One region of the Allobosea sp. 10L417 genome, then DNA from elsewhere that is predicted to be linked to it. Evidence: predicted binding sites of a transcription regulator. Region 1 holds the regulator's gene; each other region holds the start of a gene.
What was found. The regulator PhoB, encoded in region 1, activates phosphate uptake and scavenging genes when phosphate is short. The targets are predictions, from matches to a motif close to TGTCATNNANCTGTCAT.

Region 1 (10,672 bases):
CATCAAGAAGTGGAACGACCCGACGATCGTCGCGCTCAACGCCGGCGTCACCCTGCCGGATGCCAACATCAACCCGGTCTACCGTTCGGACGGCTCGGGCACGACCTTCGTCTTCACCGACTACCTCTCCAAGGTTTCGGCTGACTGGAAAGCCAAGATCGGCGCCAACCAGTCGGTCCAGTGGCCGGTCGGTATCGGCGGCAAGGGCAATGAGGGCGTCTCCGCCTCGGTCAAGCAGGTCGCCAACTCGATCGGCTATGTCGAATACGCCTATGCCAAGCAGAACAAGCTTGCCCACGCCCTGGTGAAGAACGCCGACGGCAACTTCCCGGCTCCCGAGGAGAAGGCCTTCCAGGCTGCCGCCGCCAACGCCAACTGGCAGGAGCAGCCGGGCTTCGGCATCTCGCTCAACAACCAGAAGGGCGCGGATGCCTGGCCGATCACTTCGGCGACGTTCATCCTGGTCCATGCCAAGCCGGAGAAGCCGGAAGAGGTACAGGCCGCGATGAAGTTCTTCGACTGGGCCTACAAGAACGGCGACAAGCTGGCGAGCGAGCTCGACTACGTCGCCCTGCCGTCGAATGTGAAGGATCAGGTCCGCAGCGCCTGGAAGGGCGTGACCGACACCGCCGGCAAGCCGATCTTCTGATCGCTGCCAACTGACAAGGCGAGGCGGGCCAGTCCCGCCTTGCCGCTCTCTTCAAGCCCTCATCCTGAGGGGCGGCCCCAGCTGGCTCTCCCGCAGGATGCTCCTCAGGATGAGGGCTGGGATTGATCGGGACGGGCGACCGGCCATGGCAATCCCGGCAACGAGACCGGAGCCCCCGCGGATGACCGCAGCAACCGATATGACGAACGTTCCCGGCGCGAGGCCGGTCGTCCGCAAGGCGCCGAAGGCGGGGTTCGACCTCTTCTTCCGCAATGCGAGCTTCGCCGCGGCGCTGCTCGTGCTGGTGCTGCTCGCCGGTATCATGATCTCGATGATCATCGGCGGCTGGCCGGCCTTCCGCGAGTTCGGCCTCGGCTTCATCACCTCCAGCGTCTGGGATACGCAGAACGAGCAGTACGGCGCCTGGCCGGCGATCGTCGGCACGCTTTCGACCGCGCTGATCGCCCTCGTCATCGGCGTGCCGCTCTCGCTCGGCATCGCGGTCTACCTGACCCAGCTCGCGCCGGGCTGGTTCAAGAAGCCGGTCGCCACCGCGATCGAGCTGCTCGCTGCCGTGCCCTCGATCATCTACGGCATGTGGGGCCTGTTCGTCTTCGTGCCGCTCTTCGCAGCCTATGTGCAGATCCCGCTCTCGAACCTCGTCGAGGGCATTCCGATCGTCGGCACCGTCCTCTACTCCCGCTCCCCCTCGGGCCTCGGCATCTTCACGGCCGGCATCATCCTGGCCTTCATGATCGTGCCCTTCATCGCCTCGATCACCCGCGACATGCTGGAGCAGATCCCCTCCGTGCTGCGCGAGAGCGCCTATGGCATCGGCGCCACGACCTGGGAGGTCGTGCGCCATGTGCTGGTGCCGCAGGCCGGCGTCTCGATCATCGGCGCGATCATGCTCGGCCTCGGCCGCGCCCTCGGCGAGACGATGGCCGTCACCTTCGTCGTCGGCAACGCCAACCGCCTGTCGGCCTCGATCCTCGATCCCGGCTCGACCATCGCCTCGCGCATCGCCAACGAGTTCAACGAGGCGATGGGCCTGCAGCTCAACTCGCTGATCGCGCTGGGCTGCATCCTGTTCTTCGTCACCTTCGTCGTCCTCGTCATCGCGCGGCTCCTGGTCGCCCGGGTGAAGCGCTACTGAGGTCCTGAGAGATGAGCATGACGACCGCCTCCACGCCGCGCGAACTGCCCCACACCCCCTGGGGGCGCGTGCGCCAGTCCCGCCGCACAGCCGACCGGCTGATGAAGATCATCGCCACGGGCTTCACCTTCTGCGCCATCTTCGTGCTGTTCTGGATTCTCGGCATGCTGCTGGTGAAGGGCATCGGCGGGCTCTCGCTCGCGACCTTCACCGAAGTTACGCCGGGCCCCGGCTCGCAGGGCGGCGGCCTCGCCAACGCCATCGTCGGCTCGGTGGTGCTGACCTTTCTCGGGATCGCGGTCGCGACCCCGGTCGGCGTGCTCGCCGGCACCTGGCTTGCCGAATACGGCAAGGGCTCGAAGCTCGCGAACCTGATCCGCTTCATCAACGACATCCTGCTGTCGGCACCGTCGATCCTGATCGGTCTGTTCGTCTACGTGATCCTGGTCGAGCCCTTCCGCGGCTATTCCGGCTGGGCCGGCGGCGTCGCGCTCGGCATCATCGCGATCCCGGTCATCGTGCGCACCACCGAGGACATGCTGAACCTCGTGCCCGGCCCGCTGCGCGAAGCCGGCTCGGCCCTCGGCGCCCCGCCGTCGGTCGTCATCACCTCGGTGACCTGGCGCGCCGCCAAGGCCGGGATGGTGACCGGTATCCTGCTGGCTCTCGCCCGTATCGCCGGCGAGACCGCGCCGCTGATCTTCACCGCGCTGAACAACAATTTCTGGTTCTCGCCGACCCTGGTCGGCGGCGTCTCGAACCTGCCCGTCACCATCTACCAGTTCGCCTCCGCTCCCTATGAGAACTGGCAGCAACTGGCCTGGGCGGGATCGCTGATCATCACGGTCTCGATCCTGCTGCTCTCGATCATTGCCCGCCGCTTTGTCGCCGGCGGCAAATAAGACTTGAATCCAACCCGGTCGCGTCCGACCTTGAGGACCATGTCGATGCTTTCGACCCTTGAACTCTCCCCGCAGACGCTCGATGCCGAGGCGCCCGTCCGGATCGCGGTGAAGAACCTCGATTTCTACTACGGCGAGCACAAGGCGCTGAAGAACATCAATCTCGATTTCCGCGACCGGCACGTCACCGCGCTGATCGGCCCGTCGGGCTGCGGCAAGTCGACCCTGCTGCGCATCTTCAACCGGATCTACTCGCTCTATCCGGAGCAGAAGGCCACCGGCGAGATCATGCTCGACGGGCGCAACATCATCTCGAACGATGTCGATGTGAACGAGCTGCGCTCGCGCGTCGGCATGGTGTTCCAGAAGCCGACGCCCTTCCCGATGTCGATCTACGACAACGTCGCCTTCGGTATCCGCCTCTACGAGAAGCCGCCGAAGTCCGAGCTCGACGACCGCGTCGAGGGCGCGCTGCGCCGTGCCGCGCTCTGGGACGAGGTCAAGGACAAGCTGAAGAGCTCCGGCATGGGTCTCTCCGGCGGCCAGCAGCAGCGCCTGTGCATCGCGCGAACCATCGCCCAGAAGCCTGAAGTGATCCTGTTCGACGAGCCGACCTCGGCGCTCGACCCGATCTCGACCGGCAAGATCGAGGATCTGCTGGAGCAGCTGAAGAGCGACTTCACCATCGCCATCGTCACGCACAACATGCAGCAGGCGGCCCGCATCTCGCAGTATACCGCCTTCATGTATCTGGGCGAGGTCGTCGAATTCGCGCCGACCAATACCATCTTCATGAACCCTGCCAAGAAGCAGACGCAGGACTACGTCACCGGCCGGTTCGGCTGAAGACCGGTTTCAAACCAGCAGCCCTCATCCTGAGGAGCCGCGCGAGCGGCGTCTCGAAGGATGGTCCAGGAGGCTCCGGAACCAACCGGAGCATCCTTCGAGACGCAAGCTTCGCTTGCTCCTCAGGATGAGGGCTGAGGGTTGAGCATGCCGACCTGAAAACGACGACGCTGCATCGGCGCTAATGATCTAGAGGACACGCCGCCCATGACCGACCACATCGTCCGCTCCTACGATACCGATCTCGAAGGCATCCGCCGCAGCCTCGCCGAAATGGGCGGCATGGCCGAGCGCATGCTGGGCGATTCGACCGTGGCGCTGGTGCGCCGCGACACCGGCCTTGCCCAGAAGATCATCACGGCCGACCAGCGCCTCGACAACCTCCAGCGGGACGTCGAGGAAAAGGCGGTACTGACCATCGCCCGGCGCCAGCCGCTCGCCAACGACCTGCGCGAGCTGATTTCGGCGATCCGCATCGCCGCCGACATCGAGCGCGTCGGCGATCTCGCCAAGAACATCGCCAAGCGCGCCGTCGCCATCGCCGGCCAGTTCCAGCCGCCGCACCGCGCCGTGGTCGGGCTCGAGCACATCAGCCGCCTGGTGCAGGCGCAGCTCAAGGACGTTCTCGACGCCTACGCCGCCGGCAACGAGCAGAAGGCGCTCGACGTCTGGCGCCGCGACGACGAGATCGATGCGCTCTACACCTCGCTGTTCCGCGAGCTCCTGACCTATATGATGGAGGATCCGCGCAACATCACCTTCTGCACGCATCTCCTGTTCTGCGCGAAGAACATCGAGCGCATCGGCGACCACACCACCAACATTGCCGAGACGATCCACTATCTCATCACCGGCGACTCGCTCGACGTGAACCGGCCGAAGCTCGACACGACCAATATCGAGGTCGAGGCGATCACCGGGAACTGAAGCAGATCATCATGGCCGCACGCATCCTGATCGTCGAGGACGAGGAGCCGCTAACCCTGCTGCTGCGCTACAATCTCGAGGCCGAGGGCTTCGAGGTCGACAGCGTCGCGCGCGGGGATGACGCCGAACTGCATCTGCGCGACCACACGCCTGATCTCGTGCTGCTCGACTGGATGCTGCCGGGCCTTTCTGGCATCGAACTCTGCCGCCGCTTGCGCTCGCGGCGCGACACCGAACGCGTGCCGATCATCATGCTGACGGCGCGTGGCGAGGAGACCGAACGCGTGCGCGGGCTCGCGACTGGCGCGGACGATTATGTGGTGAAGCCCTTTTCGTTGCCGGAGCTGATCGCGCGCATACAGGCGCTGCTGCGCCGCGCCAAGCCGGGCCATGTCGCGGGGCTGCTCGCCGCCGGCGACCTCGAACTCGATCGCACGACCCGGCGCGTCCGCCGTGCCGGCAGCGAGCTGCATCTCGGCCCGACCGAGTTCCGGCTGCTCGAGTTCTTGATGCAGGCGCCCGGCCGCGTCTATTCGCGCGCCCAGCTTCTCGACGCCGTCTGGGGCCGCGACGTCTATATCGATGAGCGCACCGTCGACGTTCATGTGGGCCGGCTGCGCAAGGCGATCACGCCGGCCAATACCAAGGATCCGCTGCGGACAGTCCGCGGCGCCGGTTACGCCTTCGACGAAACCTTTGCGCGCAGCTGAGCGGCGCTGCAGCTCTGCTCCTCATCGCAACTTGCCGTGAACCTTGCCCGGCCGCTCGCGTTGATCTTGAAGATCGACGCGAGCCAGAGGAGGTCGCCGTGAGCAAGATGCCGCCCATCCCGCCGGCCAATCGAAGCGACAAGGGTCCGGGCGAGCCAGATCATGCCGAGCGCGATCTGCGCAGCGCCAGAGGTGGCGAGCGCCGACCAAGCCAGCCTGATCAGCAGGGCCAGCAGGGCAATACACGCATCAACACGACCCATCAGGGTCTGCAACAGGATCGTTGAGGAGGTTGCCGAACGTCGACCTCGACCAAGGCGCCGCAGAGCATCCGGCACGGCGGCCCCGGCTCATCGCATGAGAACGCGAAGAAGCCGCCGGACATCCGCTTGCCGATGACAACCGGCGGCACGCTCGCGTTTCGGGTGGCGGCGGCGAACGCGACAGCCACCTCTCGCATGATCCGGCGCGCAAGGGAGGCAGGGCGCGATGAGAACCGGCCTTCAGGTCGATCCCCTGAAGGGCGACGGCAGGCGCTTCAGCCCTCTCGGTGGAAGAGGCGGCGCAAGCTGTGCTTGGCCGCTTCCAGAGTTCTGCGGCGCTCGGCCGGCAGTTTCCGGCCGGCGCGGTTGATGTAGAAGGTGAGCATCGACATCGCCGAGCGATAGGGGCCCGATTTGCGCCGGCGGCTGTGCTCGGCCGACCGCTTCAGCGAGCGCGCGATCTGACGCGGATCGCCACGCGTGAACACGGCTTTCTCGAAATCGAGCGCGTTGCTCCGGCTGGTGATATCGGCCGACCATCTGTGCTTGTGGACGGGCATGGCGTCCTCCTGTCGGTCAGGCGTTTGGTCCGCCCTCGATGTCGCCGGCCCAGGTCAATGCGGTCTCGTACTCCTCCGGCTTGAAGGTGCGAACAGTCACGAAGGGGATCGCCGGATTGAGCAGGTCGACGAAGGCCGCAAGCCAGCCCCTGTCGGTGATCACCGCCTCGCGCGGGAAGCGTTGCAGCTCCCACAGCTTGCCGAGGCTGTAGCGCGCATCCTTCCAGGCGGCAGCCAAGGTCATATCGGTGAAATCGGTGAGGTCGGCGAGGATGCCGACTTTCTCGTGTCGTGCGAGCTTCGCGTCGATATCGGCCATGATCCCATCGAGATCGTCGCTGGTCAGCGTCTGCGACAGGCGGTAGGCGCCGACATGGTCGGGGGCGGGCAGGATCGTTAACATGACTCCTCCTTGCTCCAGACAACGCGGGGCAAGAGCGGAAGTTTCGCCCAATGATCAGGCGGCTGAGGATCCACGGGTGGCGGCATCGAACCGCGCGGCTTCGGAGCGCAGCCAGCCGATGAATTCATCGAGGCCGGGGCGTTGCGGCTGGCCCAACGGGCGGATGAGCCAGCAGCCCGTCGCGCTGGTGAAGCCGAGTCCGAGCGGGTTGACGAGCGCGCCCGAGGCCAACTCGTCCGCCACGTAACAGCGCGGCGTCAGCGCGACCCCCAACCCCGCGACGGCGGCGCTGATGATGACGGAATAGTAGCCGTAGCGCACAGTATGCTCAGGCACCGCGCCGCGCAGGTCGTGGGTTTCGGTGAACTCGGCCCAGAAGGTTGGCATCTGGAAGTGCTGCAGCAGCGTCATCTTCTGAATGTCGGCCGGGCGGCGAAAGCCCCCCATGCGCTCGACGAGGCCGGGCGCGGCGACGAGGGCGACATCGCGGCCGAAAAGATAGTGGGCCTCCCTGTCGGGCCAGGGGGGGACGCCGTGAGAGATCTCGATATCCGGCTCCTCGGTCTCGCTCTCGCTCACATAGTTGGTGAACTGGACGTCGACACCGGGATGCGCCGCCGCGAAGGCGGGAAAGCGGGCCATCAGCCAGCGCTCACCGGCGATCGCGATCATGTGCAGGCGGATCGGCCGGGCAATGGCGCTGCGCTCGGCGAGGCGCCTGGCGCCTCGCTCCATCTGCTCCAGCGCGGCTTCGGCATAGGGCAGATAAATCGCTCCGGCCTCGGTGAGCTTGAGGCCGAGCGGGCTACGGTCGAACAGCACGGTGCCGAGGTGGTGCTCCAGCGACAGAATCTGCTTCGAGACGGCACTCTGGGTCAGGTTGACGACCAGCGCGGCACGGGCGGTCGATCCCAGGCGCGCAACCGTGGTGAAGGCCCGCAGCGCGGTCGATGACGGCGGAGCCCGGCCGGCGGCCATGGGGTATTCCTTTTTAGACTATCTCTGCGGAGATCGTTTCGTTTGCCGGGCTTTCGGTCAAGAGGTCATTCTTCCCTAACGGGAGGAGCCAGCATCATGAACCAGACGACCCGCCTGTGGGGCGGACGCTTCCGCAAGCCGCCGGATCCGCGGCTGATGAAGCTGTCGAGCGCGGCCGGCGAGCACGCGAGGCTGGTGCCGCAGGATGTCGCGGGCGGCAAGGCCCATGCGGCCGAACTGGCGCGCGCCGGGCTGCTGACGGCGCAGGAGCTCGACACCATCCTGACCACGCTCGATGCGATCGCGCAGGATACGGTCGAGGGGCGGATCTCCCCCGGCCCGCAGGACGAGGACGTTCACACTTTCATCGAGCGCATCCTGACCGAGCGGATCGGCTCGACCGGCGCCAAGTTGCGTGCCGGACGCTCGCGCAACGACCAGGCCGCCAACAACCTCAAGCTCTATCTGCGGGCCAAGTCGCGATCGCTGGCGGGCATGCTGGCCGAGCTGCTGACCGCGATCGCCGACCAGGCCGAGTTGCATGCAGCCTCGGTCAGCCCCGGCTTCACGCATCTCCAGAGCGCGCAGCCGGTCACCTTCGGCCATTGGCTGATGGCGCACGGCCAGGTGCTGATGCGCGACGCCTCTCGCCTGACCGACTGGGAGAAGCGCTCCGGCCAATCTCCGCTCGGGGCGGCGGCGCTTGCCGGTTCCGCGATCACGCTCAATCCCGAGCTCAGCGCCAACGCGCTCGGCTATGACGGGCCGTTCGAGAATTCGGTCGACGCGGTCGGTGCGCGCGACCATGTCGCGGAGTTCCTGTTCGTCGCGGCCATGCTGACGACCAACCTGTCGCGTCTCGCCGAGGAGGTGACGCTCTGGGCCTCCAGGCAATTCGCCTGGGTGACGCTGGACGACGCCTTCGCCACCGGCTCCTCGATCATGCCGCAGAAGAAGAACCCGGACATCGCGGAAATCTCGCGCGGCCGGGCGGCACGGCTGACCGGCGACCTCGTCGCCATGCTCGGGGCGTTGAAGGGGCTGCCGCTTTCCTATAACCGCGATCTCGCCGAGGACAAGCGCGCCGCTTTCGACGCCGTCGACGTGCTGGAAGAGGTGCTGCCGGCCTTCGCCGGGCTGGTCGCCAGCATGAGCGCCGACGCCGGGACGATGCGCGCCCAGGCCGGTTCCGGCTTTGCGCTGGCGACCGAGGTGGCTGACTATCTCGCCCGCAACGGCGTGCCTTTCGCCGAGGCGCATGAGATCACGGGGGCGCTGGTGCGCTATTGCGAGGAATTGGGCCGGGAGCTGGAGTCGCTCGACGCTGTCGATCTCAGGGCGGTCGATCCGCGCCTCGATGCCGGCGTGCTCGACCATCTGACGCTCGATGCCGCGGTCGCTGCGCGCAGCGGCCATGGCGGCACGGCGCCCGACCGCGTGCGCGAGCAGATCGACCGCTTCCGCGGCAAGCTCGCCGCCCTCGAAACCTGGAGCCGGGAGACGGGCCGATGAGCGCCGCCACTTCGCCGATCAGCAGCCGCGATCTCGCCCAGGTCTCGCATCTCAGGATCGTGTCGCGGCGTTTCTACGGGCGCTGGGTCGCCTCGGCGATCATCCTCGCCATCCTCGCCTGGCTGGTGATGGCCTTCGTCGAGGGCGACATCGCCTGGCCGGTGGTCCGGCAGTTCTTCACCGCGCCCGCCATCATCGCCGGCCTCGGCAACACGCTGATCATGACGGTCTGTGCGATGACGCTCGGCGTCGTGCTCGGCGTGATCTTCGCCATCATGTACATGTCGCCGAACCCGGTGCTGCGCAGCGTGGCGCTGTTCTATATCTGGTTCTTCCGCGGCACGCCGCTGCTGCTGCAGCTCCTGATCTGGTTCAATCTGGCGCTGGTCTTCCCGACCATCGGCATCCCTGGCCTGTTCTCCTGGCGCACCATCGACATCATCGGGCCGTTCATGGCGACGCTGCTCGGGCTCGGCATGAACCAGGGCGCCTATACGGCGGAGGTGGTGCGCGGCGGCATCCTCTCCGTCGACCAGGGGCAGACCGAGGCCGCCAAGGCGATCGGCATGACCCGGCTGACGACGCTGCGCCGGATCGTGCTGCCGCAGGCGATGCGCGTCATCATCCCGCCGGTCGGCAACGAGGTGATCAGCATGGTCAAGCTGACCTCGGTGGCGAGCGTGATCCAGTACGCCGAGATCCTGCGCAATGCGCAGACGATCTACTATGCCAATGCCCGGGTCATCGAGCTGCTGATCGTCGCTGCCGGCTGGTATCTGCTCGTGGTGACGCTGCTGCAGATCGGACAGTATTTCCTCGAACGTCACTTCTCGAAGGGGCGGGGAGGGCGGCGCACCAAGCGCGCGGCGGTGCAGGAGCAATCGGCATGAACGCGACGGCGAACACGGCCATGAGCCACAACGCGATCGTCACGATCGCGAACGTCAGCAAGTTCTTCGGCGAGTTGAAGGCGCTGAACGACGTCTCGCTCTCGATCGAGCCCGGCATGGTCCAGTGCATCATCGGGCCGTCGGGATCGGGCAAATCGACGCTGCTGCGCTGCATCAACCAGCTCGAGAAGATCGATCAGGGCGCGATCCGCGTCGATGGCGAGCTGATCGGCTATCGCCGCGTCGGCGACGAGCTGCACGAGCTGAACGATGTCGAGATCGCGCGCCAGCGCCTCGTCACCGGCATGGTCTTCCAGCGCTTCAACCTGTTCAACCACATGACCGCGCTGCAGAACATCATCGAGGGGCCGCTGACCGTGCTGAAGCGGCCGCGCAAGGGGATCGTCGCCGAAGCGACGGCGCTGCTGGAGCGGGTCGGGCTCGCCGAGAAGCGCGATTCCTATCCGAGCGAGCTTTCGGGCGGGCAGCAGCAGCGCATCGCCATCGCCCGCGCCCTGGCGATGAAGCCGAAGCTGATGCTGTTCGACGAGCCGACCTCGGCGCTCGACCCCGAGCTCGTCGGCGAGGTGCTGGGCGTGATGCGCGATCTCGCGGCCTCCGGCATGACCATGATCGTGGTCACGCATGAACTCGGCTTCGCCCGCGAGGTGGCAGGCGACGTCGTCTTCATGGACAAGGGCGAGATCGTCGAGCAGGGTCCGCCACAGACCGTTCTCGTCGCGCCCAAGCAGGCGCGCACGCGCGACTTCATCGCCGCCGTCCTGAAGTGACGGCTGCGGAAACAGTTCACTAGAGGGAGAGACCCATGCTTCGTTTGACCATTGCCGCGGCCCTGCTCGCCGGCACCGCGCTCGC
Region 2 (10,672 bases), on a different contig from region 1:
GCCTGCGCTGCTTCCGCAAGCGAAACCATGTTGGAGCCGCGCCCGGAGATCAGCACCCCGACGCGCTTGCGGGCGTTAGCCGTGCTCACAGCGAGAGCTTGCCGCGATAGCTGACCTGCTCCTCGCCGGCAGCGACCGGCACGATCTCGCCGAGCTTCACCGGCGCCTCACCGGCAGCCTTCAGCGCCGCGAGAACCTCATCGGCCTTGTCGGCCTGCGCGGCGACGATCATGCCGATGCCGCAGTTGAAGGTGCGCAGCATCTCGCGCTCGGCGACGCCGCCGATCTTGGCGAGCCAGCCGAAGACCGGCGGGACCGGGATCGCCGGCAGATCGAGCGCCACGCCGAGGCCTTCGGGCAGCACGCGGGGGATGTTGTCGGGGAAGCCGCCGCCGGTGATGTGGGCCAGCGCCTTGATGCCGTCGGTCGCCTTCAGTGCCTGCAGCAGCGGCTTCACATAGATGCGGGTCGGCTCGAGTAAGGCTTCTGCGAGTGTCTTGCTGCCGTCGAACGGGGCGGGGGCCTCCCAGCCGAGGCCGCTGAGCGCCACGATGCGGCGCACCAGCGAATAGCCATTGGAATGCACGCCGGAGGAGGGCAGGCCGAACACCACGTCGCCGGGCTTCAGGTCTTCGCGCGGCAGCAGCGTGCCGCGCTCGGCCGCACCGACCGCGAAGCCGGCGAGATCGTAATCCTTCTCGGCATACATGCCGGGCATTTCGGCCGTTTCGCCGCCGATCAGCGCGCAGCCGGACTGGCGGCAGCCATCGGCGATGCCGCGCACGATCTCGACGCCCACCTTCGGGTCGAGCTTGCCGGTGGCGTAGTAGTCGAGGAAGAGCAGCGGCTCGGCGCCCTGGACGATGAGGTCGTTGACGCACATCGCGACGAGGTCGATGCCGATGGTCGAATGCAGTCCGCTCTCGATTGCGATCTTCACCTTGGTGCCGACACCGTCATTGGCCGCGACCAGGATCGGATCGTTGAAGCCGGCGGCCTTGAGGTCGAACAGCCCGCCGAAGCCGCCGATCTCGGCGTCCGCGCCCGGCCGGCGCGTGGCGCGCACCAGCGGCTTGATCTCGTCGACCATGGCATTGCCGGCGTCGATATCGACGCCCGCCTGCGCATAGGTCAGTCCGTTTGCGCCGGGCTTGCTCATTGCGTTCCGCCTTCCTTGCATGCTCGCGGGAGCGATAGGCAAGCAAGCTGCGGCTGGCAAGGCGTTTGGGTGGTTTTGTCGCTTTCTCACCAGCAACTGCCGTCATCCCGGGTCGGCGCGGCTTCGGCACTTGTCCAGGATGACATCGGAGGTCGGGTGAACGACGCATGGCTGGCATCGTGTCGCGCCATGAGCGAAGCTGCCGCCATGACGATCCCGAACCTGATCACGGTTGCCCGGCTTTTCCTGGTGCCGCTCGTCATCGTCATGATCGTGAACGCGCGTTGGGAGGCGGCCTTCATCATCTTTGTCGTCGCCGGCATTTCCGACGCTGTCGACGGCTTTCTCGCCAAGCATTGCGGCATGGCGAGCGAGCTCGGCGCCTATCTCGACCCCATCGCGGACAAGGCACTGATCGTCTCGATCTACATCACGCTGGCGGTGGTCGGCGCGATCCCGGTCTGGCTCGTCATTCTCGTCGCGGCACGCGACATCATGATCGTGGCGGCGGTGCTGCTCTCGTGGCTGCTCGCCCGTCCGGTCGCGATGGCGCCGTTCCTCGTCAGCAAGCTCAACACGGCGGCGCAGATCGCCTTCGCGGCGCTGGCGCTCGGCTCGCGGGCCTTCGGGATCGATCTCGGTCCGGCGGCCGTGGTCGGCGAACTCGTCGTCGCCGTGTTGACGCTCGCCTCGATGGCGGCCTATCTCGCCTTCTGGCTGCGCCACATGGCGGGCTGACGAGATTTCACACGCGGCCGGCGCTTGGAACTGCGGCTTTCCGTGCACATTTGTCCCATTCCGCTGGTCCGATAGGCGAAAGAGGCTGATCGATGACGTTGCAGCGCCAGATCGGCTTTTGGCTGGGCTCCCTCCTGGTCTTCATCCTCCTGCTCGTGCTCCTGCGCGATATCCTGCTGCCCTTTATCGCGGCGCTGGCGCTCGCCTATCTGCTCGATCCCCTGGCAGACCGGCTGGAGCGGATGGGGATGAACCGGCTGACCGCGACGATCGTCATCCTGATCGTTTTCCTCATCATCTTCGTGCTGGCGCTGGTGCTGCTGGCGCCGCTGCTCGGCCGGCAGCTAGCCGGGCTGGTCGACAGGCTGCCTTCCGACGCGGCCAAGCTGCAGGCCCTGGTGATGGAGAAGGGTTTCCCCTGGCTTGAACGCCTCGGCGCCGGGAAGCTGCAACAGGAAGCGCAGAATTCGCTGGGCAACCTCGTCGGCGAGGCGACCAAATGGGTCGGTGGCCTGCTGCAATCGCTCTGGAGCGGCGGCACCGCCATCGTCGGCGTGTTCTCGCTGCTGGTCCTGACGCCGGTCATCGCCTTCTATCTGCTGGTCGATTGGGACCGGATGGTCGCGACCGTCGATAGCTGGCTGCCGCTCGATCACCGCGACACCATTCGCAGCCTGCTGCATGAGATGGATCGCGCCATCGCCGGCTTCCTGCGCGGCCAGGCTCTCGTCTGCCTGCTGCTCGGAACCTTCTATGCGATCGGGCTCAGCATCGTCGGCGTGAATTTCGGCGCGCTGATCGGCATCATCTCGGGCTTCCTGTCCTTCATTCCCTATGTCGGCTCGCTGACCGGGCTCGTGCTCTCGGTCGGTGTGGCGATCGTGCAGTTCTGGCCGGACTGGACCTGGCCGCTGGCAACGCTCGGCGTCTTCCTTGCCGGGCAGTTCCTCGAAGGGAACATCTTCCAGCCGAAATTCGTCGGTGACTCCATCGGCGTGCATCCGGTCTGGCTGATGTTCGCGCTGCTTGCCTTCGGCTCGCTCTTTGGCTTCGTCGGCCTGCTGCTGGCGGTGCCGCTTGCGGCCGTCATCGGCGTGCTCTGCCGCTTCGCGCTGCGGCAATATCTCGCCAGCAACCTCTATCACGGTGTCGGTGCCAGGCGTGCAGCCCGAGCGAAGTCCAGCGCCGACGCCGAACTCTGACATACGCATGAACGAAGTGCCCCCACGCCCGCGCCAGCTCGCTTTCGACCTGCCGGTCGACAGCCGTCACGGCGTCGAGGATTTCCTGATCGGCCCGTCCAACGAGGCCGCCTACGGCCTGGTCGAGCGCTGGCCGCAATGGCCCGATGCCTGGCTGCGTCTCACCGGGCCGGAAGGTGCGGGCAAGACCCATCTCGCCGCGATCTGGGCCCGCGTCGCCCATGCCTGGACGATTCGGGCCGCGGAGCTGACCGAGGCCAAGGTCCCGCACCTTGTCTCCGGCGGGGCTCTCGTCGTCGAGGATTGCGATGCCGGTCCGCTCGAAGAGGCCGCGCTCTTCCACCTGATGAACGCGATGAAGGCGCGCGACGGACATCTGCTGCTGACCGCGCGCAAGGAACCCGACTTCTGGGGCCTGCGCGTGCCGGATCTGCTGTCGCGCCTCAGATTGGCGCCGGGGGCCACGATCGAGCCGCCCGATGACGGGTTGCTGCGGGCGCTCCTCGTCAAGCTCTTCATTGATCGCCAGCTCGTGGTCGACACCGCGGTCATCGAGACGCTGGCGCTCAGGATGGAGCGCTCTTTCGCTGCCGCGCGGCAGGTGGTGGACCGCCTCGATCGCGTCGCGCTGGAGCGCGGCCGGCGCGTCACGCGCCCGCTGGCACAGGAGGTGCTGTCGGAATTGTTTCCGGATGAGCCCGGCTGAAAGAGAGCGTGCTTGCGGAGCGGCCGTGCCGTCATACGAAATCATGTCGCCCGTCATCGAAACGTCACGCTAGGATGGCTTCAACGGCGCTATGGGCGGAAAGACAATCAGGACACGGGTGAATCACATGACTCTCGAAGCCGTGACCGTCGAGCCGGAGAAGCTCTCCAGCGAGGCCGATGTTGCGCCGCTGCGTCAGCAGCCCGAGCGCTTCATCAACCGCGAGCTGTCCTGGCTGCAGTTCAACCGCCGTGTCATGGAGGAGGCCTCGAACCGCAGCCACCCGCTGCTGGAGCAGCTGCGTTTCCTTTCGATCTCGGCGAATAATCTCGACGAGTTCTTCATGGTCCGCGTCTCCGGCTTGCGCGAGCAGCTCAAGGCCGGCGTGGTCACGCCGAGCCAGGACGGTCTCACCCCGGCCGAGCAGCTCGTCGCGATCGGCCAAGCAGTTTCGGCCCTTACCGACGACCAGCAGGCGCGCTGGGCGGAACTCCGCCACGATCTGCATGAGAATCGTATCCACCTGCTGCAGCCGGGCGATATCGGCTCGCAGGACAGGATCTGGCTGGAAGACTATTTCCTCAACTACGTCTTCCCGGTGCTGACGCCGCTGGCGATCGATCCGGCGCATCCGTTCCCGTTCATCCCGAATCTCGGCTTCACCGTCGCGCTGGCGCTGGAGCGCAAGAGCGATGGGCGCCAGCTCGACGCGCTGATCCGCGTGCCTGTGAAGATCGACCGCTTCATCGAGCTGCCCGATCTTGCCCGCGAGGGGTTGCATCGCTTCATCACGCTTGAGGACGCGGTTTCGCTGTTCATCAGCAAGCTTTTCCCCGGCTACGAGGTCAAGGGCACCGGCTCCTTCCGCGTCATCCGCGACTCCGATCTCGACATCGAGGAGGAGGCGGAGGACCTCGTCCGCGTCTTCGAGACCATGCTGAAGCAGCGCCGGCTCGGCGTCGTCATCCGGCTCGAGGTCTCGACCGGTATGCCCGACCATCTGCGCCGGCTGATCGTGCGCGAACTCAAGGTCGATGCCGACGAGATCGTCGAGGTCAACGGCATGATCGGCCTGAACGAGCTCTCGCAGCTCGTCGGCGTCGACCGGTCGGACCTGAAGTTCAAGCCCTACAACGCCCGCTTCCCCGAGCGCATCCGTGAACATGGCGGCGACTGCCTCGCTGCGGTCCGCCAGAAGGACCTGCTCGTCCACCACCCCTATGAGAGCTTCGACGTCGTCGTGCAGTTCCTGCAGCAGGCGGCACGCGATCCCAATGTCGTCGCGATCAAGCAGACGCTCTACCGCACCTCGGCGAACTCGCCGATCGTCAAGGCGCTGACGGAAGCCGCAGAGGCCGGCAAGTCTGTGACGGCGCTGGTCGAGCTGAAGGCGCGCTTCGACGAAGAGGCCAACATTCGCTGGGCGAAGGAGATGGAGCGCGCCGGGGTCCAGGTCGTCTATGGCTTCATCGAGCTCAAGACCCATGCCAAGCTCTCGCTCGTTGTTCGGCGGGAAGCCGGGCAGCTCGTCAGCTACTGCCATATCGCGACCGGCAACTACCACCCGATCACGGCCCGCATCTACACCGACGTCTCCTTCTTCACCGCCGATCCGGTGATCGCGCAGGACGTCGCGCGCATCTTCAATTTCATCACCGGCTACGCTGAGCCGGCTGGGTTGGAGCGCATGGCGGTCTCGCCGACAAGCCTCAAGCAGCGCCTGCTCGACGACATCGCCGAGGAAGTCGCCCATGTAAAGGCCGGCCGCAAGGGCGCGATCTGGGGCAAGTGCAATTCGCTGGTCGATCCCGAGATCATCGACGCCCTCTATGACGCCAGCCAGGCAGGCGTGGAGATCGACTTCGTCGTGCGCGGCATCTGCTGCCTGCGGCCGGGCGTGCCCGGCCTGTCGGAGAAGATCCGCGTCAAGTCGATCATCGGCCGCTTCCTCGAGCACACGCGCGTCTACGCCTTCGGCGCTGGGCACGGCATGCCTTCGCCCAAGGCCAAGATCTACATTTCCTCGGCCGATCTGATGCCGCGCAACCTCGACCGCCGGGTCGAGGCGCTGACGCCGATCCTCAATCCGACCGTGCATCAGCAGTTGCTCGATCAGATCATGCTGGCCAACCTGCTCGACAACGAGCAGAGCTGGACGATATTGCCCGATGGCGGCTCGCGCCGCATTGTCCCCGCGCCGAACGAAGAGCCGTTCAACGCGCATAAGTACTTCATGACGAACCCGAGTCTGTCCGGACGTGGAAAATCGCTCTCGAATTCAAGTCCCCGTTCCCTCTCGCGCCGGGGAGGCCGTAAGGCCTGAGCTCCGGCACGCGCCGGGGCGGCTTGCGCTCTCCGACACCATCGCCATCGTCGATATCGGTTCGAACTCGGTCCGTCTCGTCGTCTACGAGATGCTGGCGCGGGCGCCATCGCAGGTCTTCAACGAGAAGGAGATGGCCGGTCTCGGCCGGCAGGTCGCCACGACCGGCCGGTTGGCGGAGGACGCGATCGAGAAGGCGATCCAGGCCCTCGTGCGCTTCCGGATCCTCTGCGAGGCGATGCATGTCGGCGAGCTCCGCGTCATCGCGACCGCCGCCGCGCGCTATGCCGAGAACGGTCCGGAGTTCATCGCCCGCGCCGAGGAGGCGATCGGTCAGCCGATCGAGCTGATCTCGGGCGGCCGTGAGGCGATTCTCTCGGGCCTCGGCGTGATCTCTGGTTTTGATGCCCCCGATGGGGTCGTGGGCGATCTCGGCGGTGGCAGCCTGGAGCTGATCTCCGTCAAGAAGGGAGCCGTCGGGAAGGGTGCCAGCGTCCCGCTCGGCGGCCTGGCTCTGCTTGATCGCTCGAAGGGCTCGATCCGATCAGCCGAGAAGATCGTGAAGGACGAACTCGACAAGCTGCCGCAGCTCGCCGCCATGAAGGGGCGCGATTTCTTCGCCGTCGGCGGCACCTGGCGCGCTTTGGCGACCTTGCACCAGCGCCGTGTGAACTACCCGCTAAACGTGATGCATGGCTACGCGATCCCGCCCAAGGACGCGGCCGACTTCGTCAAGCTGGTCGAGCGGGCCGATGCCTCGGTGCTCGACGCCATCGATTCGGTCTCCTCGGCGCGCCGGCCGCTGCTCGCCTATGGCGCGCTGGTGCTCGACGAACTGATCAAGCGCGGCAAGCCCCGCAGCATCGTCATTTCGGCGCAGGGCGTGCGCGAGGGGCTGCTGCACGAGCAGCTCTCGCCGCAGGAACAGACCTCCGATCCGCTGCTGCAGGCCGCGCGCGACTACAATCTGCTGCGTGCGCGCGATCCGCGCCACGCAGCAGATCTCATCGCTTGGGTGGGCGGAATTCTCGAAACGGCGGGGCTCGCGCAGGACGAGCCCTCCGGGCGCCTGATCGAGACCGTCTGCCTGCTTTCCGATATCGGCTGGCGCGCCCATCCCGATTATCGCGGCGAGCAGAGCATGAACGTCATTGCCCATGCCTATTTCACCGGCATCGACCATGTCGGCCGGGCCTTCCTGGCGATGGCGATCTTCCATCGCTATGCCGGGCTGAAGGCCAGCTCTCCGGCGGCGGAAGGCCTGAAGACGCTGCTTCAGCCGCCGCTTCTCGCGCGTGCGACGCTGATCGCCGCGATCTTCCGCGTCGCCTATCTCTTGTCGGCGGGGATGGCCGGCATCCTGCCGCGAATTCCGGCGACCTGCGTCGATAACCGCCTGCTTCTGCGCTTCCCGGGCGATCTCGCCTCCTTGTCCAGCGAGCGCGTCGAGGGCCGCCTCAAGCAGCTCGCCAAGCTGCTCGGGCGCGATTTCGAGATCGGCCGGCTCTGAGGCGCCGTCGCGGCGGCTTCAAAACGCATCTTTGTCATTCCGGGGCGCGCCACAGGCGCCAACCCGGAACCCAGGACTGGGTGAGATATAGGTGTTCGGTTGTGAGCCGCGTCCAGGTTCCGGGTTCTTCGCTACGCGAAGCCCCGGAATGACAAGCAGTGCGCCGGTTTACCCAACCGCGCGTAGTCGCGCGAAGCCCGCGTCGAGATCGACCTTCAGGTCGTCGATGTCTTCGAGGCCGATATGGATGCGGATCGTCGGCCCCTTGAAATCGGGCTTGGTCGCGGTCCGATAGTCCTTGCAGTCGAAGGGCAGGACGAGGCTCTCATAGCCGCCCCAGGAGGCGCCGATGCCGAACAGGGTCAGCCCGTCGAGCATCGCACCGACCGCCTTCATCGAGACGGGCTTCAGCTCGATGGTGAAGAGCGATGAGGCGCCGGTGAAGTCGCGCTTCCAGATCTCGTGCCCCGGCGCACCCGGTAGGGCAGGGTGGAGGACGCGGGCGACCTCGGGGCGCTCGCTCAGCCATTCGGCCATGGCGATGCCGGCCGGCATCTGCTCTTTCAGGCGTACGGCCATGGTCCGCATGCCGCGCAGCGTCAGGAACGCGTCTTCCGGCGCGACGATCAGCCCGAGCTGATTCCAGGCTGCGCGCAGCTTCTTGAACAGGTCCGGCGTCCGCGCCGAGACGGTGCCGATCAGCACGTCGGAATGCGCCGCGTAATATTTGGTGCCGGCCTGCACCGAGTAGTCGACACCGAATTTATGGGCATCGAAGAAGAGCGGCGTCGCCCAGGTATTGTCCATCGCGACCAGGATGTCGCGTGCCTGCGCTGCCGCGACGATGGCCGGGATGTCCTGCATCTCGAAGGTCTGGGAGCCCGGCGCCTCGGTCCAGACGGCCTTGGTGTTCGACTTGAAGAGCTTGGCGATGTCGCCGCCGATCAGCGGGTCGTAATAGCTGACCTCGACGCCCATGCGCTTGAGGAACGTGTCGCAGAAGATGCGTGTCGGACGGTAGACGCTGTCCGTGACCAGCACATGGTCTCCGGCAGAGAGCATGGTCAGGAAGGCGAGCGTGCAGGCCATCAGCCCTGAGGGTGTGACGACCACGCCGGACCCGCCCTCGATCGTGTTGGCCGCGGCCATGAACGCGTCGAGCGTCGGGTTGCCGTCCGTGCCGTAGGTGTAGCGCGCCTTGCGGACCAGGAAGTCCTCGGTGTTCGGGTAGACGACCGTCGAGCCTCGTACGATAGGCGGATTGACAAAGCCGTAGCTATCGCCCGGGTCGCGTCCGGCCAGCACGAGGCGTGTCCGCTCGCCAAGGCGCGCAAATTCAGGAGAAGACAGCTTTTTCATGGAAACAGCGGGTCTCGAAGGCAGGAAAATGCAGTCGGGCTTGACCACACCCCCCAAACTCGCATGTGATGTATGCGGCGAACAAGGGGCGCCGGGGGCGGATGGCGGTTGCTTGACGCTCATGGGTCGCTCTGGCAATCGACTCGGCAACGGGGGCGTCGCGCAATCGCAAGATGAATCGAGCAGCGAAAATGCTGCCGGCGGCGAGACCAGGATGGCGTTCGGCGCGAGCCGGAAACGTGGCTTCAATGGGAGATTACCGATGAAAAAGTTTCTAGCAGCCGCCCTCGCGGCAGGAATCGGCTTGGCGATTTCCGCGACCGCGGCTTCGGCCCAGGCGACGCTCGCGCAGGTCAAGCAGCGCGGTATCCTGAATTGCGGCTCGAACACGGGCCTCGCGGGCTTCGGCGTTCCCGATGCGCAGGGCACTTGGAAGGGGCTCGACGTCGATCTCTGCCGCGCCATCGCGGCGACGATCTTCAACGACCCTAACAAGGTGAAGTTCATCCCGCTTTCGGCCAAGGACCGCTTCACCGCTCTCCAGTCGGGCGAGATTGACGTGCTCGTGCGCAACTCGACCTGGACGATGACGCGCGATGCCTCGCTCGGCCTGCTCTTCACCGGCGTCAACTACTATGACGGCCAGGGCTTCATGGTCCGCAAGAAGCTCGGCGTGAACTCGGCTCTGCAGCTCTCGGGCGCTTCGGTCTGCACCCAGCAGGGCACCACCACCGAGCTCAACCTCGCCGACTATTTCCGCGCCAACAACCTGAAATACGAGGTCGTGGCCTTCGCGAGCTCTGACGAGACGGTCAAGGCCTATGACGCTGGCCGCTGCGACGCCTTCACCACCGACGCCTCGGGCCTCTATGCCGAGCGCCTGAAGCTCACCAATCCGGACGACCACATCGTCCTGCCGGAGATCATCTCCAAGGAGCCGCTCGGCCCGTCCGTCCGCAATAACGACCCGCAGTGGTTCAACCTGGTGAAGTGGGTCCACTTCGCCATGCTGAACGCCGAAGAGCTCGGCGTCACCCAGGCGAATGTCGACCAGCAGCTCAAGGCCGACAATCCGGAGATCAAGCGCCTGCTCGGCACCGAGGGCAAGTTCGGCGAGCAGGTCGGCCTGACGCCGGATTGGGTCGTGCGCATCGTCAAGCACGTCGGCAATTACGGCGAATCGTTCGAGCGCAACGTCGGCCAGGGTTCGCTGCTCAAGATCGCCCGCGGTCAGAACGCGCTCTGGACCAAGGGCGGCCTGCAATACGCTCCGCCGGTTCGCTGATGCATTCGCGGGGCGCCGGGTAGACCGGCGCCCCGTTTTGTCTTGCGGCCTGCGAGCGGCCGCCTCCGCGCCGTGAGCCGCTCTCGAAGCGTTTCGCGGCGTTCCTGTCTCGGCCGTGACAGGGGGCGAATCTGCAGTTTGCCAGGCACTGCCTCGCGTTGACGGGATTGTTCGTTGACGAGGCGATGTCGGGCGCGCACAGATTCCAAAACCGCGCGTGACGGAACGAAGCGCGGTTGGTCCGGGATTTGCTGTTCGGGTTTTTGCTTCAGCAGGGCTTGCCGTGTCGGCATTTGCTGCTCAAGATTTATTCAATCGGGGAGAGCGGGACGAACCCGCTCCGAACAGGGGAACGGCATGAAGACAGAAGGCATCACTGTCGCCGCAGCG
Region 3 (10,672 bases), on a different contig from region 1:
CCGCTTCGTCGAGACCGAGATCAAGCCGCATGCGCTGAAATGGGAGGAGGACGGCTTCGTCCCGCGCGCCGTGCTGCGCCGCATGGGCGAGCTCGGCTTCTTCGGCATCCGCTATCCCGCCGAATATGGCGGCTCCGAGATGGACACGCTGGCGACGGTCGTGCTGGCGGAGGAGCTGGGCCGCTCGACCTTCTCGGGCGTCGCCATCACCGCGCTGGTTCACACCGACATGGCATCGGTCCACATCGCCAATGCCGGTAGCAAGGCGCAGCGGGACAAATATCTGCCGGCCATCATCGCCGGCGAGAAGATCGTCGCGGTCGCCGTAACCGAGCCTGATGCAGGTTCGGACGTGAAGGGCATCCGCACCACGGCGCGGCGCGAGGGCGACCATTACGTGCTCAACGGCGCGAAGATGTTCATCACCAACGGCGTCTACGCGGATCTCTACTGCGTCGCCGCCAAGACCGATCCGGCGGCTAAGCCCTCGCAATCGGTCTCGATCTTCCTCGTCGAGAAGGGCACGCCGGGCTTTTCCGTCTCACGCGCGCTCGACAAGCATGGCTGGCGCTCCTCGGATACCGCCGAGCTTTCCTTTGTCGATTGCCGCATACCGGCCGAGAACCTGCTCGGGCAGGAGGGGCGCGGCTTCTACGCGATCATGAGCAACTTCCAGAACGAGCGCACCGTGATCGGCGCGATGGCGATCGGCGAGTCGCAGGCCGCTATCGATCTCACGCTGGATTATGTGAAGACGCGAAAAGCCTTCGGCGCACCGCTCTGGGAGAAGCAGGCGATCCGCCAGCGTCTCGCGGAACTGGCGAGCAAGGTCGAGGCTGGCCGCCAGCTCGTCTACCACGCCGCCTGGCTCGACGCGCAGGGCTTCGACGCCACCCGCGAGGTCTCGATGGTCAAGGCCTATTGCGGCGAGTTGGTCAACGAAGTCATGTACGATTGCCTGCAGTTCCACGGCGGCATGGGTTACATGCGCGAGAGCGCCATCGAGCGCATGACCCGCGACGCCCGCGTGCAGTCCATCGGCGGCGGCGCCACCGAGGTGATGCTCGAAGAGGTGGCGAAGCGGCTGTGATACGTTTGCGCGCCCCTTCAAGCGTCATGCTCGGGCCTGACCCGAGCATCTCATGCCGGAGATTCTCGGGTCTGCGCTTCGCTTCGCCCGAGAATGACGCGGGGCGCTGCGCATGACTGTCGCCGCCGACCGCAGCCAGCGCGACACCGAAGGCGGCTCGCGCCGGCAAATCCTCGACCATGCCGCGCGGCTCCTGCGCAATGGCGGCTATTATCAGACCACGTTGCGGGAGATCGCGGAGGCAGTCGGCATCCGCAAGGCGAGCCTCTATTACCATTTCGCCTCGAAGGAGGAGATCGTCGAGGCGGTGGTCAACGACGGCGTCCGCTTCGTCCACGAGGGCGTAGTCGCCGCGCTCGCCGCGACCGAAGGTGCAAACCCGCGCCAGCGGCTGGAGGCGGCAATCCGCGGCCATCTTGCGGCGCTGCACGGCCACGGCGACTACACCAGCGCCAGCATCAAGGTATTCAACTTCGGCGCCGCGCCGGCGCCGGAGAGCGTGCGGGCCGTGCGGCGCGCCTATGAAGATGTCTGGCGCCGGCTGATCGGGGAGCTGCAGCAGGCCGGCGCCCTGCCGCGGGAGCGCGCGCCGGACGTCCTGCGCAATTTCCTGCTCGGCGCGCTCAACGGTTCCACCGATTGGTACCGGCCCGAACGCTTCGAGATCGATGCGCTGGCGCGCGAATTCGCGGCGCTGCTCTCGCCCTTGGCGTAAGGCCCGCTCCGCCCGCCACGCAGGGGCGGGCGGCATCGACGTAGCTGACCGGCGTCGCCGTCATTGCTAGCATTCCGGTGCGGGGCCGGCTGATCGCCTCGCTGCCTGACGAGGATTTTTCGCCTGATGCGTGCCTTCTACCATCCCGATCAAGCCCTTCACGATCCGCAGCAATATATGCGCTTCGGCAAGGTCGTTGCGCCCAAGGACCTGCCCGAGCGGACGGACCGGCTTCTCGGTGCGCTGGCGAAGCATGGCATCAAGCCGGAGCATCCGGCGGCGCATGGCACGGACCCGATCCTGGCGATCCATGATGCCGGCTTCGTCAATTTCCTCGAAACCGCCTGGGCGCGCTGGCAGGACCTGCCGGCCGAGCGCGGGCCGGAAGTCTGGCCGAGCACCTTCCCCTATTGGAGCGGCCGCCCGGACGAGGATGTCCGTCCGCCCTGCCGCCCCACCGGCTTCATCGGTCAGCTCGGCTGGTATCTCGGTGATCTCTCAGTGCCGATCGGCGAGCATTGCTGGCATTCGACGCTGCGTTCGTCCGAGACCGCAGTCTCTGCGGCCGATGCGATCCTCGCCGGCGAGCGCGCCGTCTACTCGCTCTGCCGCCCGTCCGGCCATCACGCCCGCGCCGATCGCGCCACCGGCTTCTGCTATCTCAACAACACCGCGATCGCCGCCCAGCGCCTGCGCTCCAAATTCGGCAAGGTCGCGATCCTCGATGTCGACGCCCATCATGGCGACGGCACGCAGCAGATCTTCTACCGCCGTAGCGACGTGCTCACGATCTCGGTCCATGCCGATCCGTCTAACTACTACCCGTTCTTCACCGGCTATGACGACGAGCGCGGCAACGGGCCGGGCGAGGGCTTCAACCTCAACCTGCCGCTCGCCCATGGCGCGGGCGGAGCCGAGATGCAGGCTGCTGTCGACAGGGCCGGCAAGGCGATCCGCGATTTCGGCGCCGAGGTGCTGGTGATCGCGCTCGGCTACGACGCCCATAAGGACGACCCGATCGGCGTCCTCAGGCTTGAAGCCTCCGATTTCGGCGCCATCGGCCGGCAGGTGAAGGCGCTCGGTCTGCCGACGCTTGTTGTGCAGGAAGGCGGCTATGCGATCGAGGCGATCGGCGACTGCCTCGATGCGTTCCTGGGTGGGTTCGCCTGAAGCCGAAACGCGCGGGTGCTATGCGAGGTAGTCGTGCAGAACCCGGCCGAAAGGCAGCGTGAAATCGACGAGCTGGTGACGAGCGCGCACGATTCTCCGCACCGGGAAGTCGGCGACCCGGCAATTGATATGAGGGATGAGATGCAACCGCGCCTCGCCCTCCCAGGCGCCATGGACCGTGATGTCCGTGAGATTGTAGCCGACGAGCTGCGCTACCTTCGGTGCGCCATCGACATCGGGCAGCAGCTTCAGGTTGATGTTCAGGCCAGCGATGCCGTCGCGCACCTTGTCGAGCTGATCTTCGAGGCTGCGATGCTTGTAGGTCATCGTGCCCATTGCGACGCGCTCGCCGTCATAGTGCAGCGTTCCGGTCAGGGTGTCCTTCATCACGCCGAGGCGCGGCACGCCATACTTCTTGGGGAAGCCCCAGATCTCCCGTCCGCCGGTGATGGGCGGTTCGTCGTCGAGATACATCTGCACGGAGAAATTGCAGGGCTGTCCCTTGTAGCTGGCATAGATCCCGGTGCCGCTCTCCTCATAGGACCCGAAGCCGGAGGAATCCGGCATCTTCATCCACTCGTAATAGACGAGGTTGCCCGGGGCCGGCTCGAGCGGCTCCGGCAACGCGGCGCGGATGATCTCAGGGTCCGTCTCGTAGGTGATGATCAGATATTCCCGCTTGATGAAGCGGTTCGGCGGATGCGGGTAGCTCGGGCTGAAGACGGGCATCGACGGTGCCTTCAGGATCTCGTCCCGGTTCATGCTGGTCGCTCCTTCTCGAAATCAGCCGCAATTCTGGCAGGGGCCCTGCGACAGATTGATGGCGACCGGACGAATAGAAAAGCTTCTCCTCACTGCCCGCGTGAAGATCGCCCTCCACCCCGAGACGTCGTTCTCGGGCGGAGGGCGTTTTGGTCGGATGCTGTCTCAGATCGCCGCTTCGATCAGGAACGGCCCCTTCTTGGCGAGCGCGGCCTTGAACAGGCTGGTGAACTCCTCGGCCGTGGTGGCGCGGGCGGCTTCGACGCCCATGCCCTTGGCCATCGAGACCCAGTCCAGCGCCGGCTCGTCGATGTTGAGCATCAGCGTGGCGTTGCGGCCGAAATCGTTGACGCCGACGGCGCGCATCTCGCCGTGCAGGATCTGGTAGGTCCGATTGGCGAAGACGACTGTGACGATGTCGAGATTCTCGCGCGCCTCCGTCCACAGACCCTGCACCGTGTACATGCCTGAGCCGTCGGCCTGCATGTTGATGACCTTGCGGTCGGGGCAGGCGACCGCTGCGCCGATGGCGAGCGGGATGCCTTCGCCGATCGCGCCGCCGGTGAGCTGGATGTAGTCGTGCTGCGGTGCGCTGTGGCAGTCATAGTAGAAGCTGCGGCCCGAGGAGACCGACTCATCGCAGACGATGCAATTCTCCGGCAGCAGGGCCGAGACGATGGCGCAGGCCTTGTCGGCATCGAGCTTGCCCGTCGGCAGGCCGGGCTGCTCCTTGCGCGGCGAGGCGATATAGACGGGCGCCGTCTTCGTCGCGCCCATCTCCTCGGCGAGCGCCGTGATCGCTGCGGGCAGATCGTCGCCCGGGCTGGCCAGCGTCGCGACCTCGCAGTCATCGTGGACAAGGCGCCCGGGCTTGCCCGGATAGGCGAAGAAACCGACCGGCGTCTGCGCGCCGACCAGCACGAGATAATCGACGTCCTTGAGCTGATCGAGCGCCTTGTCGATCGGATAGAACACCTTGGGCATGGCGACGCGGCCGGCGCCGCGCTGAATGCGCCCATTCGACATCTGGCTGAAGATCTTGGCGCCGGTCGCGGCGCAGACGCGGGCTGCCATCTCCATCGGCTTCTCCCGCAGCGCGAGCCCCGTCAGCATGATCGCGGCGCGCGCGCCATGCTTGCGCAGCCCGGCGGCGACCTCGCGAATCGCCGCTGAATCGACGCTCTTCAGCGCCGGCAGCGGCGTCGGCTTGAGGGCGGCCGGCTCGACGCTGCCCCAGGCGCAGTCGGCCGGCAGGATCACGGTGGTGACGCCGGGCAGCGTCAGCGAGGCGACATAGGCCTCTCCGATCGCCGGGCCGACATCCTCGGGCGAGGCGATGCGGCGGACGAAATGCGACATCGGATGCGCCAGGCTCTCGATATCGCTGGTCAGCGGCGCGTCATGCTGGAGATGGTAGGTGGCATGGTCGCCGACGACATTGATCATCGGCGTGCGGGCACGCCTTGCATTGTGCATGTTGGCGAGCGCGTTCGCCATGCCCGGCCCGCAATGCAGCAGCGTCGCGGCCGGCTTGTCGGCCATGCGGGCATAGCCATCGGCGGCACCGGTCACCACGCCCTCGAACAGGCCGAGCACGCAGCGCATCTGCGGCTTGCGGTCGAGCGCCGCGACGAAGTGCATCTCGGAAGTGCCGGGATTGGCGAAGCAGGTATCGACGCCGTTGATCAGAAGGGTGTCGCAAAGGCGGTCGGCGCCGTTCATCCTGAAAACCTCGACTCGATAGAAGGCGCCCCTGCGCCAGCGGCCGTGAAGGGAGGAAATTCCTCTCGCGCTGTCAAACGAGAGAATGTCATGGCTTTCCCAAGCGATGGTGATCGGCGCCTTGACGGGTTTGCATATGCATTTAACCTGATTTGGAACGAAGGTTGCTTCGCGCCGTGAATGACGCTGTCTAGGCGTCCTGAATGGCGCGTTCGCCGTTAAGCAGGGGAAGGGTTTCGAACATGGCAGCATTCAAGCGCATCGGTGCGAGCGTCGGCTTCGGCCTCGCGGCGCTTCTGGCGGCGGGCGGCGCGCAGGCGCAGACCAAGGTGAATATCGGAATTTCCGGCTGGACCGGCTTCGCGCCGCTGGTCCTCGCCAAGGAGGCTGGTATCTTCGCTAAGAACGGCCTCGACGTCACGATCAAGAAGATTCCGCAGAAGGATCGCCACCTCGCCATCGCCTCGGGTGACATCCAGTGCGCCGCGACCACGGTCGAGACCTGGATCGTCTGGGATGCGGCGGGCATCAAGACCAAGCAGATCTTCCAGCTCGACAAGAGCTATGGCGCCGACGGCATGGCCGTGCGCAACGGTGTGGGCTCGATCAAGGACCTGAAGGGCAAGACGGTCGCGGCCTCGGCGCCCGGCACCTCGCCCTATTTCGCGCTGGCCTGGATGCTCAAGGAAAACGGCATGTCCGTGAAGGATGTGACGGTCGTCAACATGGAGCCCGGTCCGGCCGCGCAGGCCTTCATCGCCGGCCAGAACGACGCGGCGATGACCTATGAGCCCTATCTCTCCACCGTCCGCGACAAGCCGGATGCGGGCAAGATCATCGCCACCACCCTCGACTACCCGATGGTGATGGACACCTTCGGCTGCACGCCGGCCTTCCTCGTCAACGACAAGGCCGCGGCCGCGCTGACCCAGAGCTATTTCGAAGCGCTGGAGATGATCAAGAAGGACCAGGCCAAGGCCTATGAGATCATGGGCGCCGATGTGAAGCAGACCGGCGAGCAGTTCGGCAAGTCGGCGGCGTTCCTGCGCTGGTCGGATGCCGAGGGCAACAAGAAGCTCTTCTCCGGCGACTGGCAGGCCTTCTCGGCCAAGGCCGCCGACCTGCTGCTCGAAATCGGCCTGGTCAAGGCGAAGCCCGACCTCGCTTCGCTGGTCGACACGAAGTTCGTCGCCGGCAAGTAGAAACCGGGGAGGCTGCTTGAGATCTCCGCGAGCCCTCATTCTGAGGAGCCATCCCGAAAGGGATGGCGTCTCGAAGGATGTTCCAGAAGGCTCGGGAACCATCTGGAGCATCGTTCGAGACGCCGCTTCGCGGTTCCTCAGGATGAGGGCTGCAGGGTGACGGCCGGCCTTGAATGCCTAAGCGGCGAAATCCTTCCGGATGTTCTGGAGCCCGGCTTGCGCGTCGTCTTCTGCGGCACGCAGGCCGGAACCGCCTCGGCCCGGCGCGGAGCCTATTATGCCGGTCCAGGCAACAAGTTCTGGTCGGTGCTCCATCAGACCGGGCTGGTGCCGATGAAGCTGGCGCCGGAAGACTTCCGCAGCCTCCCGCGCTACGGCATCGGCCTGACCGATGTTGCCAAGCGGAGCTCGGGCCCGGATTCCATGCTGCGAGGCAGCCATTTCGACGTGGCCGGCCTCGCGTCCCGGATCGCTGCCTGCGCGCCGCGCATCGTGGCCTTCAATGGCAAACGCGCGGCGCAGGCTGTCCTTGGAGTTCGCGAGGGACAGCTCGTCTATGGGCGGCAGGCGGAGACGCTGGCCGGCGCCGAAATCTACATACTCCCCTCGACCTCCGGCGCAGCGGCCGGCTTCTGGTCGATCGAACCCTGGAAGCAACTGGCTATGGCCGTCCCCGGAACGATAGTGCGATGAGACCCTTGCAACCCGTCTCGACCGCGGCCCGCATAGGCTATGGCGTGGCCTTCTTTGCGCTGTTCGTAGCGCTCTGGTCGGTCGCGACCTTCGGCGGCTATGTCCAGCGCCTCTTCCTGGCCGATCCGCTGACCATGGTCGGCGAGGGCTACAATCTGATGGTGCGCTACGGCTTCAGTTTCGACATCATGATGACGATCTGGCGCGTCGTGGGCGGCTTCATCATCGCCGTCATCGTCGCCCTGCCGCTCGGCATCCTGATGGGCGCCTACAAGCCGATCGAGGCGTTCCTGGAGCCCTTCGTCTCCTTCGCGCGCTATTTGCCGGCCTCGGCCTTCATCCCGCTGCTGATCCTGTGGGCCGGCATCGGCGAGACGCAGAAACTGCTCGTCATCTTCATCGGCGCGGTCTTCCAGCTCATCCTGATGATCGCGGTCTCGGTCGGCTCGATCCGGCGCGATCTGGTCGACGCCGCCTATACGCTGGGCGCGACCGACCGCTCGGTCGTGCGCCGCGTCATGCTGCCGAATGCGGCGCCGGAGATCGCCGAGATCTTCCGCCTCGTCCTCGGCTGGGCCTGGACCTATGTCATCGTCGCCGAGCTGATCGGCTCGTCCTCCGGCATCGGCCACATGATCACGGACAGCCAGGCGCTGCTGAACACCGGGCAGATCATCTTCGGCATCATCGTGATCGGCCTCATCGGCCTCATCTCTGATTTCCTCTTCAAGGCGGTCAACCAGCGCCTGTTCCCATGGGCGCGCGCATGAGCAAGCTTGTCATCGACAATGTCGGCAAGGTCTTCGCAGGCCAGCGCGGGGCTGAGCCGACGCGCGCGCTGATGCCGACTTCGCTCACCGTCGCCGACAACGACTTCATTACCATTCTCGGCCCCTCCGGCTGCGGCAAGTCGACCTTGCTGCGCATCATCGGGGGGCTGGAGACGGCGAGCGAGGGGCGCATCCTGCTCGACGGCACGCCGGTGTCGGGGCCGGGAGCCGATCGCGGCTTCGTCTTCCAGAGTTACACGCTCTTCCCCTGGCTGACAGTGCAAGAGAACATCGCCTTCGGCCTGCGCGAGAGGGGCGTGCCCGAGGCCGAGCGGCTGCGGATCGCGCGCGACTGGGCGGTGCGCGTCGGGCTCGGCCACTTCGTCGATCATTTCCCGAAGCAGCTTTCTGGCGGCATGCAGCAGCGCACCGCGATCGCCCGCGCGCTCGCCAACGATCCCAAGATCCTCCTGCTCGACGAGCCCTTCGGCGCGCTCGACAACCAGACCCGCGCCCTGATGCAGGAGATGCTGCTCGGCATCTGGGAGCGCGAGAAGAAGACCGTGCTCTTCGTCACCCATGACATCGAGGAGGCTATCTTCGTCGGCTCCCGCGTCGTGGTGATGAGCGCGCGCCCGGGGCGGATCAAGGCGGATATCCCGGTCGAGCTGCCACATCCGCGGCCCTACACCATCAAGACGACACCGGAATTCGTCGCGCTGAAGGAGCGGCTGGTCGAGGAGATCCGCGCCGAAGTCATCGCCGCCGACCACTGAGTCCCTCCAGCAGTCAGCCATGCTTCCCCAACGGAACCGAACCACGCCGCCTGCGTTGTCATGTCGCAGGCGAGTGCCTGCCTTGCGCCAAAGGGCGGTTACGACGGCGATCCGACTTGCCATCTTGGGGCGAAAGGGGCGCTGCCGAAGGTGGGGCCAATGCATTCGCTGATTGCCAGGATGTTGTCTCGGCTCGCGATCGAGCCACGTATCGATGTCGTTTTTCCCGATGGCACGCTTCAATCCATCGGACAGGGAGCCGTGCCGCGATTGCGGATGCGGATCTTGGATGCGCCGACGGAATTGAAACTTGCGCTCAATCCCGAGCTCGCCTTGGGCGAGGCCGTCATGGACGGGCGCGTCGTGGTCGAGCAGGGCTCGCTCTATGATCTGCTCGACGTGCTGGTCGCCGCCATCCACAAGGCCCGCCCGAAGGGCTGGGGCAAGACGCTGGAGGGGCTGCGCACCGCTGTGCGCCGCTTCCACCAGAACAACACACCGGCACTGGCGAAGCGCAACGTCGCGCATCACTACGACCTGAAGAGCGATTTCTTCCGGCTCTTCCTCGACCCGGACATGCAATACTCCTGCGCCTATTTCGCGCAGCCGAATATGACGCTGGCGCAAGCGCAACTCGCCAAGAAGCGCCACATCATGGGCAAACTCGATCTGCAGCCGGGCCAGCGCGTGCTCGATATCGGCTGCGGCTGGGGCGGCATGGCGCTGTCGATCGCCGGCGAGACCGGCGCTTCGGTGACGGGCATCACGCTCTCCGAGGAGCAACTCGCCATCGCGCGGGAGCGTGGCGGGGAGTCCGGCCTGCCGGTCGAGTTCCGGCTGCAGGATTATCGCCACCTGACGGAGCCCTTCGATCGGATCGTCTCGGTCGGCATGTTCGAGCATGTCGGCGTCGGCTATTATCGCGATTACTTCCGCAAGATCCGCGAGTTGCTCAACGACGATGGCGTGGCGCTGATCCACACGATCGGCCGCTCGACGCCGCCTGGCGCGACCAATCCCTTCATCGCCAAGTACATCTTCCCCGGCGGCTACATCCCCGCCATGTCGGAGGTGGCGGCGGCGGTGGAGCAGGAAGGGCTCGTCATCACCGATGTCGAGGTGCTCCGCCTCCACTATGCCGAGACGCTGAAAGCCTGGCGCGAGAACTTCCTGGCCCGGCGCGCCGAGGCGGTGGCGATGTATGACGAGCGCTTCGCCCGGATGTGGGAGTTCTACCTTGCCGCCTCAGAGGCGAGCTTCCGGCACGACGATCTGGTGGTCTTCCAATTCCAGCTCGCCAAGAAGCTCGACGGACTGCCGATCACGCGCGGTTATATCGAGGAGCGTGAGGGCGAGCTTGGGCGGAAGGCGACGCAGACGAAGGTCGATGAGCCGGCTTAGATGCCGGCTGCTAACAGCACCACCTTTGTCATTCCCGGGCGCGCCGCAGGCGCGAACCCGGAACCCACGACTGGGTGGGATTTGATGCCGGGTTGTAAGCCCCTCACCCGGTCGTGGGTTCCGGGTTCTTCGCTGCGCGAAGCCCCGGAATGACAAAGTTTTCGAGCCGGCCTAGGCCGGCTCCGGCCCGACATAGCGGGCGCGAGGCCGGATCAGGCGCCCGGTCTCGCCTTGCTCCAGCGCATGGGCGATCCAGCCGGCGCAGCGCGCCGCGGCGAAGATCTGGAACGAGACATCCGGCGCAAGCCCGAGTTCGCTCGCGATCGCCGTCAGCACGAAGTCGATATTCGGCTCCTCTCCGGTCAGCGCAG

Region 2: the regulator PhoB is predicted to act here: its motif matches at 3,857-3,873, upstream of AC1DE3_RS09420 (RNA degradosome polyphosphate kinase).
Region 3: the regulator PhoB is predicted to act here: its motif matches at 3,785-3,801, upstream of AC1DE3_RS23605 (acetoacetate decarboxylase).

The regions. Positions count from the first base shown of each region.
Region 1 covers NZ_JBFTJP010000001.1:1,030,152-1,040,823, reverse strand. The annotation lists gene pstS (phosphate ABC transporter substrate-binding protein PstS) at 1-649, shown strand, start outside; gene pstC (phosphate ABC transporter permease subunit PstC) at 831-1,805, shown strand; gene pstA (phosphate ABC transporter permease PstA) at 1,823-2,707, shown strand; gene pstB (phosphate ABC transporter ATP-binding protein PstB) at 2,747-3,553, shown strand; gene phoU (phosphate signaling complex protein PhoU) at 3,761-4,480, shown strand; gene phoB (phosphate regulon transcriptional regulator PhoB) at 4,492-5,190, shown strand; gene AC1DE3_RS05265 (hypothetical protein) at 5,298-5,477, shown strand; gene AC1DE3_RS05260 (DUF3175 domain-containing protein) at 5,729-6,013, opposite strand; gene AC1DE3_RS05255 (SpoIIAA family protein) at 6,030-6,416, opposite strand; gene AC1DE3_RS05250 (LysR family transcriptional regulator) at 6,471-7,394, opposite strand; gene argH (argininosuccinate lyase) at 7,491-8,906, shown strand; gene AC1DE3_RS05240 (amino acid ABC transporter permease) at 8,903-9,796, shown strand; gene AC1DE3_RS05235 (amino acid ABC transporter ATP-binding protein) at 9,793-10,587, shown strand; gene AC1DE3_RS05230 (ABC transporter substrate-binding protein) at 10,623-10,672, shown strand, end outside.
Region 2 covers NZ_JBFTJP010000002.1:686,394-697,065, forward strand. The annotation lists gene purN (phosphoribosylglycinamide formyltransferase) at 1-29, opposite strand, end outside; gene purM (phosphoribosylformylglycinamidine cyclo-ligase) at 86-1,159, opposite strand; gene AC1DE3_RS09405 (CDP-alcohol phosphatidyltransferase family protein) at 1,367-1,897, shown strand; gene AC1DE3_RS09410 (AI-2E family transporter) at 1,990-3,099, shown strand; gene AC1DE3_RS09415 (P-loop NTPase family protein) at 3,107-3,805, shown strand; gene AC1DE3_RS09420 (RNA degradosome polyphosphate kinase) at 3,933-6,128, shown strand; gene ppx (exopolyphosphatase) at 6,064-7,638, shown strand; gene metC (cystathionine beta-lyase) at 7,807-8,997, opposite strand; gene AC1DE3_RS09435 (amino acid ABC transporter substrate-binding protein) at 9,260-10,282, shown strand.
Region 3 covers NZ_JBFTJP010000011.1:232,618-243,289, forward strand. The annotation lists gene AC1DE3_RS23590 (acyl-CoA dehydrogenase family protein) at 1-1,090, shown strand, start outside; gene AC1DE3_RS23595 (TetR/AcrR family transcriptional regulator) at 1,203-1,805, shown strand; gene AC1DE3_RS23600 (histone deacetylase family protein) at 1,932-2,975, shown strand; gene AC1DE3_RS23605 (acetoacetate decarboxylase) at 2,994-3,737, opposite strand; gene AC1DE3_RS23610 (acetolactate synthase large subunit) at 3,903-5,459, opposite strand; gene AC1DE3_RS23615 (ABC transporter substrate-binding protein) at 5,702-6,661, shown strand; gene AC1DE3_RS23620 (mismatch-specific DNA-glycosylase) at 6,818-7,354, shown strand; gene AC1DE3_RS23625 (ABC transporter permease) at 7,351-8,124, shown strand; gene AC1DE3_RS23630 (ABC transporter ATP-binding protein) at 8,121-8,900, shown strand; gene AC1DE3_RS23635 (class I SAM-dependent methyltransferase) at 9,081-10,301, shown strand; gene AC1DE3_RS23640 (citrate synthase family protein) at 10,473-10,672, opposite strand, start outside.